4 regions of the Roseixanthobacter finlandensis genome follow, and region 3 is predicted to be linked to each of the others. Evidence: predicted binding sites of a transcription regulator. Region 3 holds the regulator's gene; each other region holds the start of a gene.
The links. Region 3 encodes LexA, which represses DNA repair genes until DNA is damaged. Its sites were predicted from a motif close to TGTTCNNNNTGTGTTCNG; they were not measured.
Positions count from the first base shown of each region.

Region 1: the regulator LexA is predicted to act here: its motif matches at 2,725-2,742, upstream of V5G24_RS02495 (ATP-dependent helicase).
Region 2: the regulator LexA is predicted to act here: its motif matches at 1,593-1,610, upstream of parE (DNA topoisomerase IV subunit B).
Region 4: the regulator LexA is predicted to act here: its motif matches at 1,834-1,851, upstream of recA (recombinase RecA).

Region 1 is NZ_CM195536.1:507,731-512,189, reverse strand. Features, by position in the region: gene V5G24_RS02495 (ATP-dependent helicase) at 117-2,525, opposite strand; gene V5G24_RS02490 (sigma-54-dependent Fis family transcriptional regulator) at 2,854-4,419, shown strand.
Region 2 is NZ_CM195536.1:2,715,087-2,719,545, forward strand. Features, by position in the region: gene gatC (Asp-tRNA(Asn)/Glu-tRNA(Gln) amidotransferase subunit GatC) at 1-148, opposite strand, end outside; gene argC (N-acetyl-gamma-glutamyl-phosphate reductase) at 390-1,445, opposite strand; gene parE (DNA topoisomerase IV subunit B) at 1,676-3,712, shown strand; gene V5G24_RS12685 (MFS transporter) at 3,724-4,459, opposite strand, start outside.
Region 3 is NZ_CM195536.1:2,506,495-2,510,953, forward strand. Features, by position in the region: gene V5G24_RS11695 (ComEC/Rec2 family competence protein) at 1-1,704, shown strand, start outside; gene lexA (transcriptional repressor LexA) at 1,747-2,466, opposite strand; gene V5G24_RS11705 (molybdopterin molybdotransferase MoeA) at 2,604-3,818, opposite strand; gene moaC (cyclic pyranopterin monophosphate synthase MoaC) at 3,857-4,339, opposite strand; gene V5G24_RS11715 (DUF2147 domain-containing protein) at 4,344-4,459, opposite strand, start outside.
Region 4 is NZ_CM195536.1:2,005,146-2,009,604, reverse strand. Features, by position in the region: gene alaS (alanine--tRNA ligase) at 1-404, opposite strand, end outside; gene recA (recombinase RecA) at 687-1,769, opposite strand; gene V5G24_RS09255 (LacI family DNA-binding transcriptional regulator) at 2,110-3,189, shown strand; gene V5G24_RS09250 (ABC transporter substrate-binding protein) at 3,273-4,295, shown strand.

The DNA of each region.
Region 1 (4,459 bases), 2.0 Mb from region 3:
CGATCGAACCTCACAATACCGCCACCTGGGATGCTGTGAAGTCGCTTGCGCGCTTTTTCCGCGCAATCATCGCCCCACGCATCCGGATCGTAGGGCGCAGGTGCCGCCGGCCGGGCTCACACTTTCTCGACGAAGCTCTCCAACACCCGCTTCTCGCCGGCCTTGTCGAACTGGACGGTGAGCTTGTTGCCGTCGATTCCGGAAATCTCGCCATAGCCAAACTTGATGTGGAACACCCGCTCGCCGCGCTTGAAGCTGGAGGGCGCCCCGGTGGACGAGGCCAGCAAGGTGCCCTCGATCACCGCCCCGCGCCCGCCGCGCCCCGCGCCGAACGCGCCGCCGCTGGAACCGGGCCCTGAGCCGGCGTTTCCCGCCGCGCGGGCATTCTGGGCGCGCTGCCAGCCCGGGGTGGAATAAGTGGAGGAGAAGGGCTCCACCTTGGCCGCGCGGTCGAACCGGCTTTCCCCGTAGGACCCGCCGCCATAGCTGGAGCCGCCCCAGCCGAAGCCCCCCTTGGATTCCTGCACCTCCACATGGGCGTCGGGCAGTTCGTCCAGGAAGCGGCTCGGTACGGTGGAATTCCACATGCCGTGGATGCGCCGGTTGGAGGCGAAATAGATCCGCGCGGAGAGCCGGGCGCGGGTGATGCCCACATAAGCGAGCCGCCGTTCCTCCTCCAGCCCCGCCTTGCCCTGTTCGTCGAGCGCGCGCTGGTGGGGAAACAGCCCCTCCTCCCAGCCGGGCAGATAGACGGTGTCGAATTCCAGCCCCTTGGCGGAATGCAGGGTCATGATCTGAACCGCATCCTCGCCGGCGCCCTTGTCGGCATCCATGACCAAAGAGATGTGCTCCAGAAACCCTTGCAGATTCTCGAACCCCTCCATGGAGCGCACCAGCTCCTTGAGGTTTTCCAACCGCCCGGCCGCCTCGGCGGAGCGGTCCTTCTGCCACATCTCGGTATAGCCGCTCTCGTCCAGCACGATTTCGGCGAGTTCCGTATGCGGCATCTCGCCGGATTGCCGGCGCCAGCGCTCGAATGCCTCCAGCAGGCCGCGCAAGGTGGCGCGCACCTTGGGTTTGAGCTCCTCGCTCTCGGTGAGCGCGCGCGTCGCCTCCTGCAACGGCACGCCGGCGGCGCGGGCGACATCGTGGATCTGCTTCAAGGTGGCATCGCCGATGCCGCGCTTGGGCACATTGACGATGCGCTCGAAGGCGAGATCGTCGGCGGGGGAGAGCACGCAGCGCAGATAAGCGAGTGCATCGCGGATTTCCGCCCGCTCATAGAAGCGCGGGCCGCCGATCACGCGATAGGGCGTGCCGAGGGTAACGAAGCGGTCCTCGAACTCGCGCATCTGGAACGAGGCGCGCACCAATATGGCGATCTGCGAGAGCGGATGGCCGGCGCGCTGCAACGTCTCGATCTCGTCGCCGACGGCGCGGGCTTCCTCACCGCTATCCCATGAGCCGGTGACGGAGACCTTCTCCCCCATCTCGCCTTCGGAGAACAAGGTCTTGCCGAGCCGGCCCTGGTTGAAGGCGATGACATGAGAGGCCGCCGCCAGAATATGGCCCGTGGAGCGGTAATTGCGCTCCAGGCGGATCACGGTGGCGCCGGGAAAATCGCTCTCGAAGCGCAGGATGTTGTCCACCTCCGCGCCACGCCAGCCATAGATGGACTGGTCGTCGTCGCCGACGCAGCACACGTTCTTCGAGCCCTGGGCCAGCAGGCGCAGCCACAGATATTGGGCGACGTTGGTGTCCTGATATTCGTCCACCAGGATATATTTGAAGCGGCGGTGATAATCCGCCAGCACGTCGGGATGCTCGCGGAACAGGCGGATGCCTTCCAGCAGCAGGTCGCCGAAATCCACCGCGTTCAGCGCCTTTAGCCGCGCCTGATAGGCGGCATAGAGCATCTGCCCCTTGCCATTGGCGAAGGCCGAGCCCTCGCCCGGCGGCACGTTTTGAGGCGAGAGGCCGCGGTTTTTCCAGCCGTCGATGGTGTTGGCCAGAAGCCGCGCCGGCCAGCGCTTGTCGTCGATATTTTCCGCAGCCAACAATTGCTTGAGCAGGCGGATCTGGTCGTCGGTGTCGAGGATCGTGAAGCCGTTCTTCAGGCCCACCAGCTCGGCATGGCGGCGCAAAATGCGCACGCCGATGGAATGGAACGTGCCGAGCCACGGCATGCCTTCCACCGCATCCCCCACCATGGAATGAATGCGCTCCTTCATCTCGCGCGCGGCCTTGTTGGTGAAGGTCACAGCGAGGATCTGGGAGGGGAAGGCGCGGCCGAGATTGAGGATATGGGCGATGCGGGTGGTCAGCACGCGGGTCTTGCCGGTGCCCGCGCCGGCGAGCACCAGCAGCGGCCCGTCTATGGTTTCCACCGCCGCGCGCTGCTCGGCATTGAGGCCGTTCAGATAATTGGGCAGGGGCGCCGCGGCCCCGCCGCCAGCGCGCGCACGCGCGGCAATGCCGCCGGGTCGCAACGCCGGCGCCTCGACGCCTTCGCCTGCGGGACGCAGGCCCTTATGCTCGACTGGAATGGACACGCGCTCGCTCTCGCGGCACCGCTCGCGCGGCGCCTTCTGATTCTCTCGTGAGAACAAAATGGCATTGCAAGCCCTCGATTGCGAGGGGTGGCGCCTGTTTCCATGGAAATCCCCGCCTCCACCCTGATAGAATGAGCGCTTGCGCGCGACGGGAAGGGCCATGAAAGACGGCAGGAACACGGGCGGAAAACCAAAGGCGCGCGCACTTCCGGGCATGGCCAGCAGCCCCGCCCAGGCCCATGCCCCGGCGCAGGGAACGCTGCACGAGGACGAGCCCCCCGCATATTGGCGCGCCCAGGAAATGCTGCTGATCCAGCAGATCATCGGGCTGATCGGCAAGGGGCTCCAGGTGGAGAATATTCTCCACGAGATGCTGCACCTCCTGTCCGAGATGCTCGGCCTCAACCGCGGCCGCATCGTGCTGTGGGATGCCGAAAGCGGCCTGTTCAAGATCCGCTATTCCTACGGACTCACCGCGGCGGAAAAGGCGCGCGGCCTCTACCAGGCCGGCGAGGGCATCACCGGACGGGCGCTCGCCCATGAGCAATTGATCATCGTGCAGGACATCGACCACGAGCCGGATTTCCTGTTCCGCGCGGTGGATCGCGCCACCTTGCCCCAGGAGCCGGTGGCGTTCCTGGTGATTCCCATCCGCGTGGACCGGCGCACCGTGGGCGTGCTCGGCTGCCATCGCATCCGCAACCGCAGCCGGCCGTTTTCCGACGACATCACCATCCTGCGCATTTGCGCGACCCTTGCCGGCCAGGTCCTGGAACTGAACGAGATCCTGGACCGCAAGACCCGCGCGCTGGAGGCGCACAACCAGATGCTCGCCCGCGCGCTCGAAACCCACAGCGCGCGCTATGGCATCATCGGCACCGCCCCGGCCCTGCTGAAGGCGCTGGCGGAGCTGGAGCTGGTCGCCTCGGCCAATGCCAATGTGCTGCTGCTGGGGGAATCCGGCACCGGCAAGGAAGTGTTCGCCCGCGCCCTGCATCTGGCGAGCCCGCGCCGCGACCGGCCGTTCATCAAGGTCAATTGCGCCGCCATCCCCGAAAGCCTGTTCGAATCCGAGCTGTTCGGCTACGAGCGCGGCGCCTTCACGGGGGCGAGCGAGGCGCGCGCCGGCTGGTTCGAGCAGGCGGGCAGCGGCACCATCCTGCTGGACGAGATTGGCGAACTGCCGCTCGCCATGCAGACCAAATTGCTGCGCACCTTGCAGGAAGGCACCGTGACGCGGCTCGGCGGCAAGAAGGAAATCAAGGTGGACGCGCGCCTCGTCGCCGCCACCAATCGCAACCTCGAGCGCGAAGTCGCCGCCGGCCGGTTCCGCGAGGATCTCTATTACCGCATCAATGTGATCCCGATCCGCCTGCCGACGCTCGCCGAGCGGCGCGACGACATTCCCGCCTTGGCGATGCATTTCGTCAGCCGGTTCAACGAGGCGAACCAGCGCAATGTCAATCTGACCGCCGACGCCATGGCGCGGCTGCGGGAACATCCCTGGCCGGGCAATATCCGCCAATTGTCCAATTTCATCGAGCGCCTGGTCCTGCTGGCCGACAAGCCCTCCCTTACCGGGAGCGACCTCGCGCCGTTCCTGTCGGCGATGGCCCATGTCTCAAGCCAAAGCGCACAGGAGGATGCGGCGCTGCGCGGCGCCGCCACGGGGCGCGGCGGGCCGGCCTTCCGGCCCTATCTGCGGGCGGGATCGCATTCGGCCGAGGACCTGCGGCGGGCACTGGCGCAGAGCGGCGGCAACAAATCGCGCGCCGCCCAGAGCCTCGGCCTCACCGCGCGGCAATTCGCCTATCGCTGGGAGAAGGCAGAGTTGGACGGCGACGAGGACACGCACGGCGCGAAATGAATGGCTTACATTGTCTACAATGTTGACAATGTAAGCCACC
Region 2 (4,459 bases), 210 kb from region 3:
CGACGCCGGACACGTCGAGCGCCGACAATTGCTCGACGAAGGCGAGGATGGCGTTCAATTCCTCCTGAAGGGGCGCAAGTTCCTCCTCGCGCACCGAAATGCGCGCCAGATGCGCAACCCTTCGGACGGTCGCCTGATCGACGGACATGGACAGCTCCCAGCACGCACCGCCCCGCTTTGTACGGGCGGTGCCGACAGATGGTTCAACCGCAAGCGGTTGAACCATGTTCCGAACGCGAGCGCTGCAATTTTCCGCGCGCCGCCCGCGCCCCTCCCCGCCGCTATAGCAAGCCGGGGAATTGCGAGGCAATGGCGCACGGCGCGAAAGCGCGGGCCGCATGCAGCGGCAGCCCGCGCGCCGTCACCACAAGTCGGTCACGGCAGGTCGCTCACGGCATAAGCGCAATCTGCTCCAGGCCGAGCGTCTCGGGATAGCCCAGCACCAGGTTCATGTTCTGCACCGCCTGGCCGGAAGCGCCCTTCACCAGATTGTCCAGGGTGGAGAGCACGATCGCCCGGCCGCTCGCGCGGTCGGCGACGACACCCATCATCACCATGTTGGAGCCGCGCACGTGGCGCGACTGCGGCACCTGGCCGAACGGCAGGACATGGACGAATGGCTCGCCCTTGTAGAAGTCCACGAGGATCTTGTGGAGATCCTCCGCCTTGGCGCCGGTGGTGCGCACGTAAAGGGTGGCATAGATGCCCCGGTTCATGGGCGCGAGGTGCGGCACGAACATGGGGGCGACCGGGCGGCCGGCGGCCTTGGTGAATTCCTGGTCCAGTTCGCCCATGTGCCGGTGCGAGCCGACGCTATAGGCGTGGATGCCTTCCGACACCTCGGAGAACAGCATCGCTTCCTTGGCCGAGCGCCCGGCGCCGGACATGCCGGTCTTGCTGTCGATGACGATGGTTTCCGGCTCGATGGCGCCGGCTTCCAGCAGCGGCACCGCCGGCAGGATGGAGGTGGTGGTGTGGCAGCCGGGATTGGCGATCAGCCGGCCCTTCTTGATCTCGTCGCGATAAATCTCGACCAGGCCGAACACCGCCTCCTTCTGGAGATCGAGGGCGCCGTGGGGATGGCCGTACCATTTTTCATAGGCGCCGGGATCACGCAGGCGGAAGTCGGCGGACAGGTCCACCACCTTCACCTTGGGCGCCTGCTCGAACACCTTCTTGATGACCTCCTGGGTGGTCGCGTGCGGCAGGGCGCAGAACACGAGGTCCACCGCGTTGAAGTCCACCTCATCGATGGTCACGAGCTTGGGCAGCGCATAGGGCACGAACTGGGGGAACACGTCGGCCATGGACTGGCCCGCCTTGCGGTCCGCGGTCAGGGCGACAAGCTCAACACGGGGATGGCGCAGCAGAAGGCGCACGAGTTCGGACCCGGTGTAACCCGAGGCGCCAAGAACCGCGATCCGTGCCTTTGCTGTATCCGACATGTCCTTCTCCCGCCCGCAAGGGCTGTGCGACGTTGGCCGAACGCGTTCGCGCGCGGAACGCTGCGCGGGTGTGTTCGGTCGGGGGTCTGTACACCGATCCCATATCAGGCGAAAGACAGGGATAAGTGACCAGTCCCGCGCTGCGCGCGTTTCCGGTATGTTCCCTTTCGTCCCCTCGCCCTGGCATGATGGCCGGCGGCGATTCGCCCTGAAGCGACTTAAAGAGCCTCATGTCCGATAACGACGATCTGTTTGCCGCGCCCGCCCCTGCCCGCAAGGCCGCGACCCCGCGCGCCAAGGCGCCCGCCGCCGTGCCCGAGATGGCGGGCGATTATACCGCCGCCCATATCGAGGTGCTGGAAGGGCTGGAGCCGGTGCGCCGCCGCCCCGGCATGTATATCGGCGGCACGGATGTCAAAGCGCTGCATCACCTGTTCGCCGAGGTGATCGACAATTCCATGGACGAGGCTGTGGCGGGCCACGCCACCTTCATCGAAGTGCATCTCGCCGCCGACAGCACCCTGACCGTCACCGACAACGGGCGCGGCATTCCGGTGGAGGCGCATCCCAAGTTTCCCGGCAAGTCCACCGTCGAAGTCATCATGACCACCCTGCACGCGGGCGGAAAGTTCGACAGCAAGGTCTATGAGACCTCGGGCGGCCTGCACGGCGTCGGCGTGTCGGTGGTGAACGCTTTGTCCGACCATCTCGAAATCGAGGTGGCGCGCAACCAGACCCTGTATCGCCAGACCTATTCCAAGGGCGCACCGCTCGGGCCGCTCGCCGAGGTCGGTCGCATCACCAACCGGCGCGGCACGAAGGTGCGCTTCCATCCCGACCCGGAAATCTTCGGCGCCGGCGCGCATTTCGATCCCGCCCGCGTGTTCCGCATGGCGCGCTCGAAGGCCTATCTGTTCGGCGGCGTGGAAATCCGCTGGTCGTGCGATGCCGCGCTTCTGGTGGGTACCACCGGCGTGCCGGAGAAGATGACCTTCCGCTTTCCCGGCGGCCTCAAGGATTATCTGGCCGGCGATCTGGAAGGCCAGACGCTGGTGCATGGCGAGATTTTCGCCGGCCGCATTCAGAAGCAGGGCGGCCACGGCTCGGTGGAATGGGCGGTGGCCTGGGTCGCCGACGGCGACGGCGGCATCTCCTCTTATTGCAACACCATCCCCACCCACGACGGCGGCACCCATGAGAACGGGCTTCGCCTTGTCCTGCTGAAGGGCCTGCGCGATTACGCCGAGCGCATCGGCCAGGCGAAGCGCGCCGCCATCCTGATCGGCGACGACGTCACCACCGGCTGCGCGGCCATGCTCTCCGTGTTCGTGCGCGAGCCGGAATTCCAGGGCCAGACCAAGGACCGCCTCGCCACGGCCGAAGCCTCGCGCATCGTCGAGCAGGCCTTGCGCGACCCCCTCGACCACTGGCTCGCCGCCAATCCGGTGCAGGCGAACCGGCTTCTGGACCATGTGGTGGAGCGCGCGGAAGAGCGCCTGCGCCGCAAGCAGGAGAAGGAGGTCTCCCGCAAGACCGCCGTGCGCAAGCTGCGCCTGCCGGGCAAGCTCGCGGACTGCTCCAACACCGAGGCGGCCGGGTCTGAAATCTTCATCGTCGAGGGCGATTCGGCGGGCGGCTCGGCCAAGCAGGCGCGCGACCGCAAGACCCAGGCGGTTCTTCCCCTACGTGGCAAAATTCTCAATGTCGCCAGCGCCGGGCGCGACAAGCTCGCCCAGAACCAGCAATTATCCGATCTGCTTCAGGCGCTCGGCTGCGGAACGCTCGCCCAATATCGCGAAGCGGACCTGCGCTATGAGAAGGTGGTCATCATGACCGATGCCGACGTGGACGGGGCGCATATCGCCTCGCTTCTCGTCACCTTCTTTTACCGCCAGATCCCGAAGCTGATCGAGGAGGGCCATCTGTTCCTGGCGGTACCGCCGCTCTACCGCATCACCCAGGGCGCGAAAACGCTCTATGCCCGCGACGATGCCCACAAGGACCTTCTGATGAAGAAGGAATTCTCCGGCCGCGGCAAGGTCGATATCGGCCGCTTCAAGGGTCTCGGCGAGATGATGCCGGCGCAGTTGAAGGAAACCACCATGAGTCCGCGCACGCGCACCATGCTGCGCGTCACCATCGAGGCGGCCGCGCAGGCCGATACGGCGGACCTCGTGGAGCGCCTGATGGGCAACAAGCCGGAGGCGCGCTTCGCCTTCATCTCCGAGCGCGCCGCGTTCGCCGGCGAGGATCTGCTGGATATCTGACGCGTGCGCCCTCAGGCGGAGAGGTCGACGGGCTCTGGCTCCACCTGATTGAGCCGGCGCGGCAGGCGCGAGGCGGGGAAGGCCAGCGCGATCAGGCATACGCCCGCGCCGGCGAACAATTCCACCGGCCCGATGAGACCGATGAGCTGCGCCGCCAGCAGAGCCCCCAGCGCCTGGCCGGAAAAGAAGAAGGTCGCATAAAGCGAGACCGCCGAGCCGCGCGCGGCCGGCACCAGCTCGGTCGCCATGATCTGCAAGGTGTTGTGGATCATGTAGAAGCCGAAGCCGAGGACGCCGAACAGAGCCAGCATCAGGCCGAGCGAGGGCACCAGCGCGATGGCGATCAGGCACACGCCCGCCACCGTGGCGCCGAGCCCGGCCATGCCGGACAGGCCGAGTCGACGCACCAGAACCGCCACGAGGAAGGTGTAGATCACGCCGCCCACGCCGAACATGCCGAGCGCGAACCCCGCCTCCACCGCATCGCCCAGAGCACGGCCGACCATGTGGGCGGCGACGAACGGGAACACGCCGAAGATCAGCGCCCCCTCGATGGCGGCGACCAGGAACAGGCGGATCGAGAGCGGATTGCTAAACACCACGCGGTAGCGCTCCAGCGCCCCGCGTACGGACGGGCGTTGCGGGATCGCGGTCTCGCTGAGGAAGAACATCGCGCCAAGCGCCGCGGTGCCCGCCACCGCCGCCGTGCACCAGAACACGGCGCGCCATCCGATCAGGGTCGAGATC
Region 3 (4,459 bases):
GTCGGCGCTGGGATCAGCGTTTCCGCGCGCCTGCTGCCGCCCCTCGGGCCGGCCATGGCGGGGGCGCATGATTTCGGCCGGGCGCCCTGGTTCGCCGGCATCGATGCGGTGGGCTTCGCCCTCGGTCCGCCGAAAGCAACGCCGCTCGCGCAAGCGCCGCCGACAGCGGTGCGCATCGCAGCCCTGGTTCATGGCGTGCGGGTCGCGCTCGCCGCCCGCATCCGCCTGGTGCTGAGCGGTGCCGCCGCCGACATCGCCGTGGCGCTGGTGACTGGCGATCGCTCCTCCATCGCGCCGGCGGTGGAAGAAAGCATGCGCCTGTCCGGCCTCACCCATGTGCTGTCGATTTCCGGCCTCCATATGGCGCTGGTGGCGGGCACGCTGTTCGCGCTGGTGCGCGGGCTGCTGGCGCTGTTCCCGCCCTTGGCGCTCGGGGCGCCGGTCAAATCGCTCGCGGCGCTCTGTGCGCTGACCGGAAGCGCGCTTTATCTCGTGCTGTCGGGCAATGATGTCGCCGCGCAGCGCTCGTTCCTCATGCTCGGCCTGGTGCTGCTGGGGGTGATCGTGGGGCGCGCCGCGCTGACCTTGCGCAGCGTCGCGGTGGCGGCGGTGCTGGTGTTGGCGGCGGCGCCGGTTTCGGTGCTCGATCCCGGCATGCAGATGTCCTTTGCCGCGACGCTCGCGCTGGTGGCGGCGTTCGAGCGGCTGCGCCCGCTGCGCCTGGGATGGACGGCCGAAGGGCCGGTGGCGCGCATCGCGCTGAAGATCGCCCTGTTCGTGGGCGGCCTTGCGCTGACCTCCCTGGTCGCGGGCCTCGCGACGGCGCCTTATGGCGCCCTGCATTTCCAGCGCATCGGCGCCTATGGCCTGCTCTCGAATCTCGCCGCCATGCCGGCGGTGAGCTTCCTGGTGATGCCGTTCGGCCTGCTCGGCGTGCTGCTGCTGCCGTTCGGACTGGATTCGCTGGCCTGGCCGATCATGGGGCTCGGCATCGACATCATGGTGGGCGTGTCGGACAAGGTGGCCGCGCTGCCGGGCGCCGGGTTGCGGACCGATTGGTTCAACCCGCCTTCGGTGCTCGCCGCGAGCCTCGCCCTGCTGTGCCTGTGCCTGCTGCGGGGACGGCTCGCGGCGATCGCGCTTGTTCCGGCGCTCGTGGCCCTCGGCCTCGGCGGCGCGCCGCCGCGACCGGACATTCTGATCGCGCCGAACGGGCGCACGGTGGCGGTGCGCGCGGGCGATGGGCGGCTTTCCATCCTCGGGGCGACTTCCAATCGGATGGTGGCGGACCAATGGCTGAGCCGGGAGAGCGATAGCCGCACCGCGCAGTCCGAGGGCCTTGCCGACGCGTTTCGCTGCGACCGGCTGGGATGCACGGCCACCACCTCGGGCGGCGTGCTCGCCGTCTCCCGTCGGCCGGAGGGGCTTGAGGCGGACTGCCTGAACGCGGCGCTGATCGTGAGCCCCCACCCGGCGCCGAAAAAATGCCCGGCGAGGGTCGTCACGCCCACAGACATGGCCAATACCGGCACGCTGGCCTTGTTTCGTGCGCCCGAGGGGCAGGCATCGCTTGAGGGATGGCGCATCGTCCCGGCGCGGTCCGCACGTCAGCAGCGCCCGTGGATGCCACTTCTTCCGCCGGTCACCGAGGGGGAAAGAGAAGCGGGGTCCGCTTCACAGATCGAGGACGATGCCGCCCGCTGACGCCGCCAAGTGAGGACCGAAATCAGGTTGAACCCGGAAAACTCAATAGCGGCGCATCAGGCCGACCAAACGCCCCTGCACACGGATACGGTCCGGGCCGAAGATCCGGGTCTCATAGGCCGGATTGGCGGCTTCCAGCGCAATGGATGCGCCCTTCTTGCGCAGGCGCTTCAATGTGGCTTCCTCATCGTCCACAAGGGCGACGATGATGTCCCCGGTCTCGGCGCTGTCGCATTTGCGGATCAGCACCGTGTCGCCATCCAGGATGCCGGCCTCGATCATGCTGTCGCCGCGCACCTCCAGGGCGAAATGCTCGCCGGTGCCCAGCATTTCGGGCGGCACGTTCAAGGTGTGGCTGCGGGTTTGGATAGCCGAGATGGGCGATCCGGCGGCGATCCGGCCCATGACCGGCACGGTCACCGTCGGCGCGGTTTCCTCATCCTCCGACGGCGGGCGCACACGGCCGAGGCTGCCCTCGATCACGCTCGGGGAGAAGCCGCGCCCGCCGGCGGTGGCCGCACGGCTCGCGGCAAGGCCGGGGGCTGCGCTGTCCGGCAGGCGGACCACTTCCAGCGCCCGGGCGCGATTGGGCAGGCGGCGAATGAAGCCGCGCTCTTCCAGGGCGGTAATCAGCCGATGAATGCCGGACTTTGAGCGAAGGTCGAGTGCTTCCTTCATCTCGTCGAAGGAGGGCGGGACGCCGGTTTCCTTCAGGCGTTCATGGATGAAACGCAACAGATCATATTGCTTGCGCGTCAGCATGGTCTCACCCGTCCCCATCCCGCTTCCGTCTCGGCAGCGATGTCCCGCAAGAGATCATTGAAACCGAAACAAATCATGAACAAGCATTAGCTGTTCCTTTTGTGTTCCGCAAGGGTGAACATCGCGTTAACGGTATTTCAGGAGGGCAGCTGAAGCACGGAACAGGCATCGCCGGTCTCTCCGGCGGGTGCGAAAGCGGGCCGGATCAACAGGCAATCGGCCATGGCGAGCGTGGTGAGCATCGAGCTGTCCTGGATCGGCAGCGGCGTCGCGACCAAGGCTCCGTCGTCGGCGAACGAGAGGGTCGCGCGCATATAATCCACCCGGGAATCATTGGCTCTCACCGGGCAGCCGAGGCGCGCCGCGCGCAGGTGCGGGCCCTGAGTGGCGGCTCCCTGGAGCGCGTTCAACAGCGGAACCAGGAACAACACGGCGCCGACATAAGCCGACACCGGATTTCCCGGCAGGCCCAGCACGCGCATGGCGCCGCGCGCGCCGAACATCAGCGGCTTTCCCGGCCGCAAGGCGATCTTGTGGACGGTCAGCGTCACCCCCTCGCTGCGCAGGGCGGGCGCGATCAGATCGTGCTCACCCACCGAGGCGCCGCCGGAGGTGATCAGCACGTCTATTCCCGATTCGGCCGCGGCGCGGATGGCGGCGCGGGTCGAATCAAGGGAATCGCCCACAAGGCCGAGGTCCACCGCATCCGCCCCATGGGCGCGCGCCAGCGCCGCGAGGCCATAGACATTCGACACCACGACGTCGGAGAGCGCGCCGCGGCCTTCTCCGGGGCGAACCAGTTCATCGCCGGTTTGCAGAATGCCCACCTTCGGCCGCGCGATAACGTCGAGCGTGGCATGGTCGGCCGCCGCCGCCAGCATCACGTCACGACCGGTGAGGCGGCGCCCGGCGGGAAGAATCAGGCTGCCGGCGGGAAAATCGAACCCGGCCTTGCGCACGTTGCGCAGCGGCGCGGTGGCGGCGGTGGTGGTGATGAGATCCCCCTCGCGCGCGATATTTTCCTGAATCACCACCGTGTCCGCCCCCGTGGGCAGGAGCGCGCCGGTGAAGATGCGGACCGCTTCCCCCGGCGCGACTGTGCCCGCAAACGGACGCCCGGCGGCGGATTCGCCGATCACGCGCAAGGTGGCGGGAACCTGCGCGATATCGGCGGCGGCCACCGCATATCCGTCCATGGCCGACATGTCGGCGGCCGGCTGGCTTCGCCGCGCCCAAAGATCGGCGGCGAGCACGCGGCCCGTGGCTTCGGCAACCGGCACGGATTGCACGGACAATCGCACAACGCCGGCCACCACAAGCGCGAGGGCCTCATCCACTGGCATCAATGCCATGTCGCCCTGCTCCCGATTTAGTTTTTAGCTCAGGCGCCTTAGGCGTCGTCGGCGCGCCATTCGCCGGAGCGGCCGCCAGCTTTCTCCAGCAGGCGAATCCCCTCGATGCGCATGCCGCGGTCGGCGGCCTTGGCCATGTCATAGATGGTCAGGCAAGCGAGGGAAACCGCCGTCAGCGCCTCCATCTCCACCCCAGTCTGCCCGCTAGTCTTGACGCGGGCGCGCACGACGAGGCCGGGGAGGGTGGCATCGGGCTCGATCTCCACTTCCACCTTGGAAATCATCAGCGGGTGGCACAGGGGAATGAGCTCATGGGTGCGCTTGGAGGCCATGATCCCGGCGATGCGGGCGACGCCGAGCACGTCGCCCTTCTTCGCATTGCCCGACAGGATCAGCTCCAGCGTCGGCGCCGCCATCACGACCCGCCCTTCCGCCAATGCCTCGCGCGTGGTGACCGCCTTCTGCGAGACGTCGACCATGCGCGCGGCGCCCTGGGCATCCAGATGGGTCAGTTCGGTCATGGCGTCAGCGGCTCCTGGTCCAGGTCTGTGTCTTGCAGAACGGCACGATCACGCAGCCGCGTACCTTGAGGGTATTGTCCCCGTCCAGGGTCAATGTGGCGCTATAGGTCTTGCCGTCCT
Region 4 (4,459 bases), 500 kb from region 3:
TCGTCGTCCTCGGAATAGACCGTGACCAGGAGCCGGTCCTTCGCCAATTCGAACTCGCGGGTGACAAGGTTCCAGGCCAACTCGATCGCGCGGTCCTTGAAATAGTCACCGAACGAGAAATTGCCGAGCATTTCGAAGAAGGTATGGTGCCTAGCCGTATAGCCGACATTGTCCAGATCATTGTGCTTGCCGCCGGCGCGCACGCATTTCTGGGAGGTCACCGCCCGCGAATAAGGGCGCTTCTCCATGCCTGTGAAGACATTCTTGAATTGCACCATGCCCGCATTGGTGAACATGAGCGTCGGGTCGTTACGCGGTACCAGAGGCGAGGAAGGCACCGCCTCGTGGCCCTGCTTCACGAAATAATCGACGAAGGTCGACCGGATCTCATTCACGCCGCTCATGTGCCGGCCACCATACCCTTGACTGGATTTATCCCGACGCGCGGACGGGCGCGGCGTCGGTTCTCGCACGGCCCGGACAAACGCCAAAGCCCTCATGCGCAAGCGAAGATCGTTTAACGATGCCGTTTCCGCTTGTCCAGAAAAGCGTTTCCGGCGCCTCCGCTCCAGGCTGATCGCGCCCCGCCCTCCGCTTCGCGCCGCAAGTGAGGCAAACTCGCCCCTGCGGCGTCAAAAGGCGGAGCCGGGCTCCGCCTCCTTATCACCGGAACTCTAGGCGGATCCTCAATCCTCGGCGGCCTCGGCGGATCCTTCATCGTCGGGACCGGCGAGGATCTGCTCGGCGATCAGACCTGCGTTCTGGCGCACGGCCGCTTCGATTCGCCCTGCGACTTCCGCATTCTGCTTCAAGAATGCCTTGGCGTTCTCGCGCCCCTGGCCGAGCCGCTGGCTGTCGTAGGAGAACCAGGAGCCGGACTTTTCCACCACTCCGGCGCGCACGCCGAGATCAAGCAGTTCGCCGGTCTTGGAGACGCCTTCGCCATAGATGATGTCGAATTCCACCTGCTTGAACGGGGGCGCCAGCTTGTTCTTCACCACCTTCACGCGGGTCTGGTTGCCGATCACCTCGTCGCGCTCCTTGATCATCCCGATGCGGCGGATGTCGAGGCGGACGGACGCATAGAATTTCAAGGCGTTGCCGCCGGTCGTGGTCTCCGGCGAACCATACATCACGCCGATCTTCATGCGGATCTGGTTGATGAAGATCACCATGGTGTTCGACTTGGATATGGACGCCGTCAGCTTGCGCAGAGCCTGGCTCATCAGGCGCGCCTGCATGCCGGGCTGGCTGTCGCCCATCTCGCCGTCCAGTTCGGCGCGCGGGGTGAGGGCGGCAACCGAATCGATCACCAGCACGTCCACCGCGCCGGAGCGCACCAGCGTGTCGCAGATCTCGAGCGCTTGTTCGCCCGCATCCGGCTGGGAAATAAGGAGATCGTCCAGATTCACGCCGAGCTTGCGAGCATAGATGGGATCGAGCGCATGCTCGGCGTCGATGAAGGCGCAGACGCCGCCCTTTTTCTGAGCTTCTGCAACGGTATGCAGGGCCAGCGTGGTCTTGCCGGACGATTCGGGGCCGAAGATCTCGACCACCCGTCCGCGCGGCAGGCCACCGATGCCCAGCGCGATGTCCAGCCCCAGCGACCCGGAAGGAATGCTTTCAATTTCAATGGCTTTGCCGCTCTTGCCGAGCCGCATGATCGAGCCCTTGCCGAAATGCCGCTCGATCTGTGAGAGCGCGGCGTCGAGCGCTTTCGTCTTATCCATGGAGGAACCTTCGACGAGTCTGAGTGTGGACTGAGTCATCGCTGTGCTCTCCGCCGCGCGCAAGGATTATTCGCTATTCCAAATTCGTACCTGTTTTGTTCGATGTTCGCAATATGTTCTCGTTGAGTTCGGCGCTTATCGCTAAGTTTCCGTGAACCTTCGCCGCGCCGAAATGTCGGGGCCGCTTTTCGCCCCCGAAAAGCGGGTTGAAGCGGATTTGCCGGCGGGACGGCACAGCCGGCCCAACCGTGCTGCGCGCCGCCTCCCTTTCCCATCGCCCGCCGTGCCGACCATGCGCGGCCGCCGCGTCATACGGCTGTAACATCGCGGCCCTACGAGAACCGTGTAAACGGTTACATACTCAATTCGGGGAGCCGCCTTGGCACGCGCCGTTACCATCCGCACCGTCGCCGAGCGCGCCGGCTGCTCCATCGCCACTGTCAGCCGCGTCATCAATGGCACGGCGCGGGCAAGCGCCGATGCAGAAGCGCGCGTGCGGGCAGCCATCGCCGAACTGGAGTTTCGGCCGAGTGAGATCGGCCGTTCGCTGAAGACCCTGCGCACCCGCACCGTCGGCGTGGTGATCCCGAGCCTGACCAATCCCGTGTTTGCCAGCTCGGTCGCCGGCATCGAGGCGGAAGCGCGCGTGCGCGGCCATGCCCTGCTGGTGACCGCCACCGATTATGACCCCGCCCGCGAACGCGCGGTGGTGGATACGCTGGTGGCCCAGAGCGTGGCCGGGCTCGTGCTCACGGTTGCGGACCCCGACTCCAATCCCACCCTCGACATGCTGGATGCCGAGGGCATCCCCTATGTGCTGGTCTATAACGAGCCGCAGCGCATTCCCCGCCCGGCCGTGACGGTGGACAATGCGGGCGCCACCCGCGCGCTCACCGAGGCGCTGATCGCGCATGGGCACAGGCGCATCCTGTTCATCGCCGGGCGCTTCTCCTCGTCCGATCGCTCGCGCCTGCGCCACCAGGGCTATCTCGCCGCCATGGGCGCGGCAGGCCTTGTGCCCGAGCCGGTGCTGGAACTGGACTATATCGCCGACGCCCCGGCCCATCGCGCGGCGTTGGAAAGCCTGTTCGGGGCGCGGGCGCGGCCCACCGCCATGATCTGCTCCAACGATCTGCTGGCGCTCTCCATCATCGCCGCCGTGCGCGCCATGGGGCTTTCAGTCCCCGGCGACATGTCGGTGGCCGGGTTCGACGGCATCGCCATCGGCCGGCTCGTGACGCCGGAACTCTCCACCGTGGACCAGCCGACTCGCCTCATGGGCGCACGCGCCATCGAGCGGCTGTTCGACATGTTCGAGGGCGCGACGGGACGGGCGGTGGAGCACCTGCCCTATCATCTGCGCCTCACCGGCACCCTCGCCGCCGCGCCGCCGGACCCCGGCGCCGCCTCCCCTCTCCCCGGTCCGCCCGCAGGCGGATCGTGCGCCCCGGCCGCCTGAGGCCCGCCTTTCGTACCGCGTTCCCGACCCGTCCGGCTCCCTGGCCGGGCACCCCTTCGTGCGACCACATGAAAGACCAAGGCATGAATTTCTCAGCCCTGAAGTCCCTGCTCGCCGTGCCGCTGCTCGCGGCCGCCCTGCTGCCCGCCACCCTCGCACCCGCCAAGGCGGCGGATGCCATCTGCTACAATTGCCCCACCGAATGGGCCGATTGGGGCAGCATGCTCAAGGCCATCAAGGCCGACACCGGTGTCGAGGTGCCGCCCGACAACAAGAATTCCGGCCAGTCTTTGGCCCAGATGATCGCCGAAAAGGCGAGCCCCGTGGCGGATGTCGCCTATCTCGGCGTCACCTTCGGCATCAAGGCCAAGGATGCCGGCGTCACCCAGGCCTATGAGCCGAAGAATTTCTCGCAGATCCCGGCCGGCCTGAAGGATCCCGAGGGCCATTGGTTCACCATCCATTCCGGCACGCTCGGCCTGTTCGTGAACAAGGACGCGCTGGGCGGCGCGCCGGTGCCGGCCTGCTGGTCGGACCTGCTGAAGCCCGAATACAAGGGCATGGTCGGCTATCTCGACCCCTCCAGCGCGTTCGTCGGCTATGTGGGCGCGGTGGCGGTGAACAACGCGCTCGGCGGCTCGCTGGACAATTTCAATCCCGGCCTCGACTTCTTCAAGAAGCTCGCCGCCAACCAGCCGATCGTGCCGAAGCAGACCTCCTATGCCCGCGTGGTCTCCGGCGAGATCCCGATCCTGTTCGACTACGACTTCAACGCCTATCGCGCCAAATACAGCGAGAAGGGCAATTTCGCCTTCGTCATCCCCTGCGAGGGCTCGATCGTCGTTCCTTATGTGATGACCATGGTGAAGAACGACCCGCATCCCGAAGCGGCCAAGAAGGTGCTGGACTATGTGCTGTCCGACAAGGGACAGGCCATGTGGGCCGCCGCCTATCTGCGCCCGGTGCGCGACGTGCCGCTGCCGAAGGAGGTCGCCGACCGCTTCCTGCCCGCCGCCGATTATGCCCGCGCCAAGCCGGTGGACTACGGCAAGATGGAGACCGTGCAGAAGGGCTTCGCCGACAAGTATCTCGCCGAGGTGAAATAGCCCGCAAAGCCCTCTCCCGCTTGCGGGGGAGGGTTGGGAGGGGGCAAGCGACATCCCCCGGCGTGCAAGGAGTACGCCGCGAGAGCTGCGCCCCTCACCCCAACCCTCTCCCCGTCGGGGAGAGGGGGAGCAAGGTGCACGCCGTAAGGCTTTGTCCCGATGCG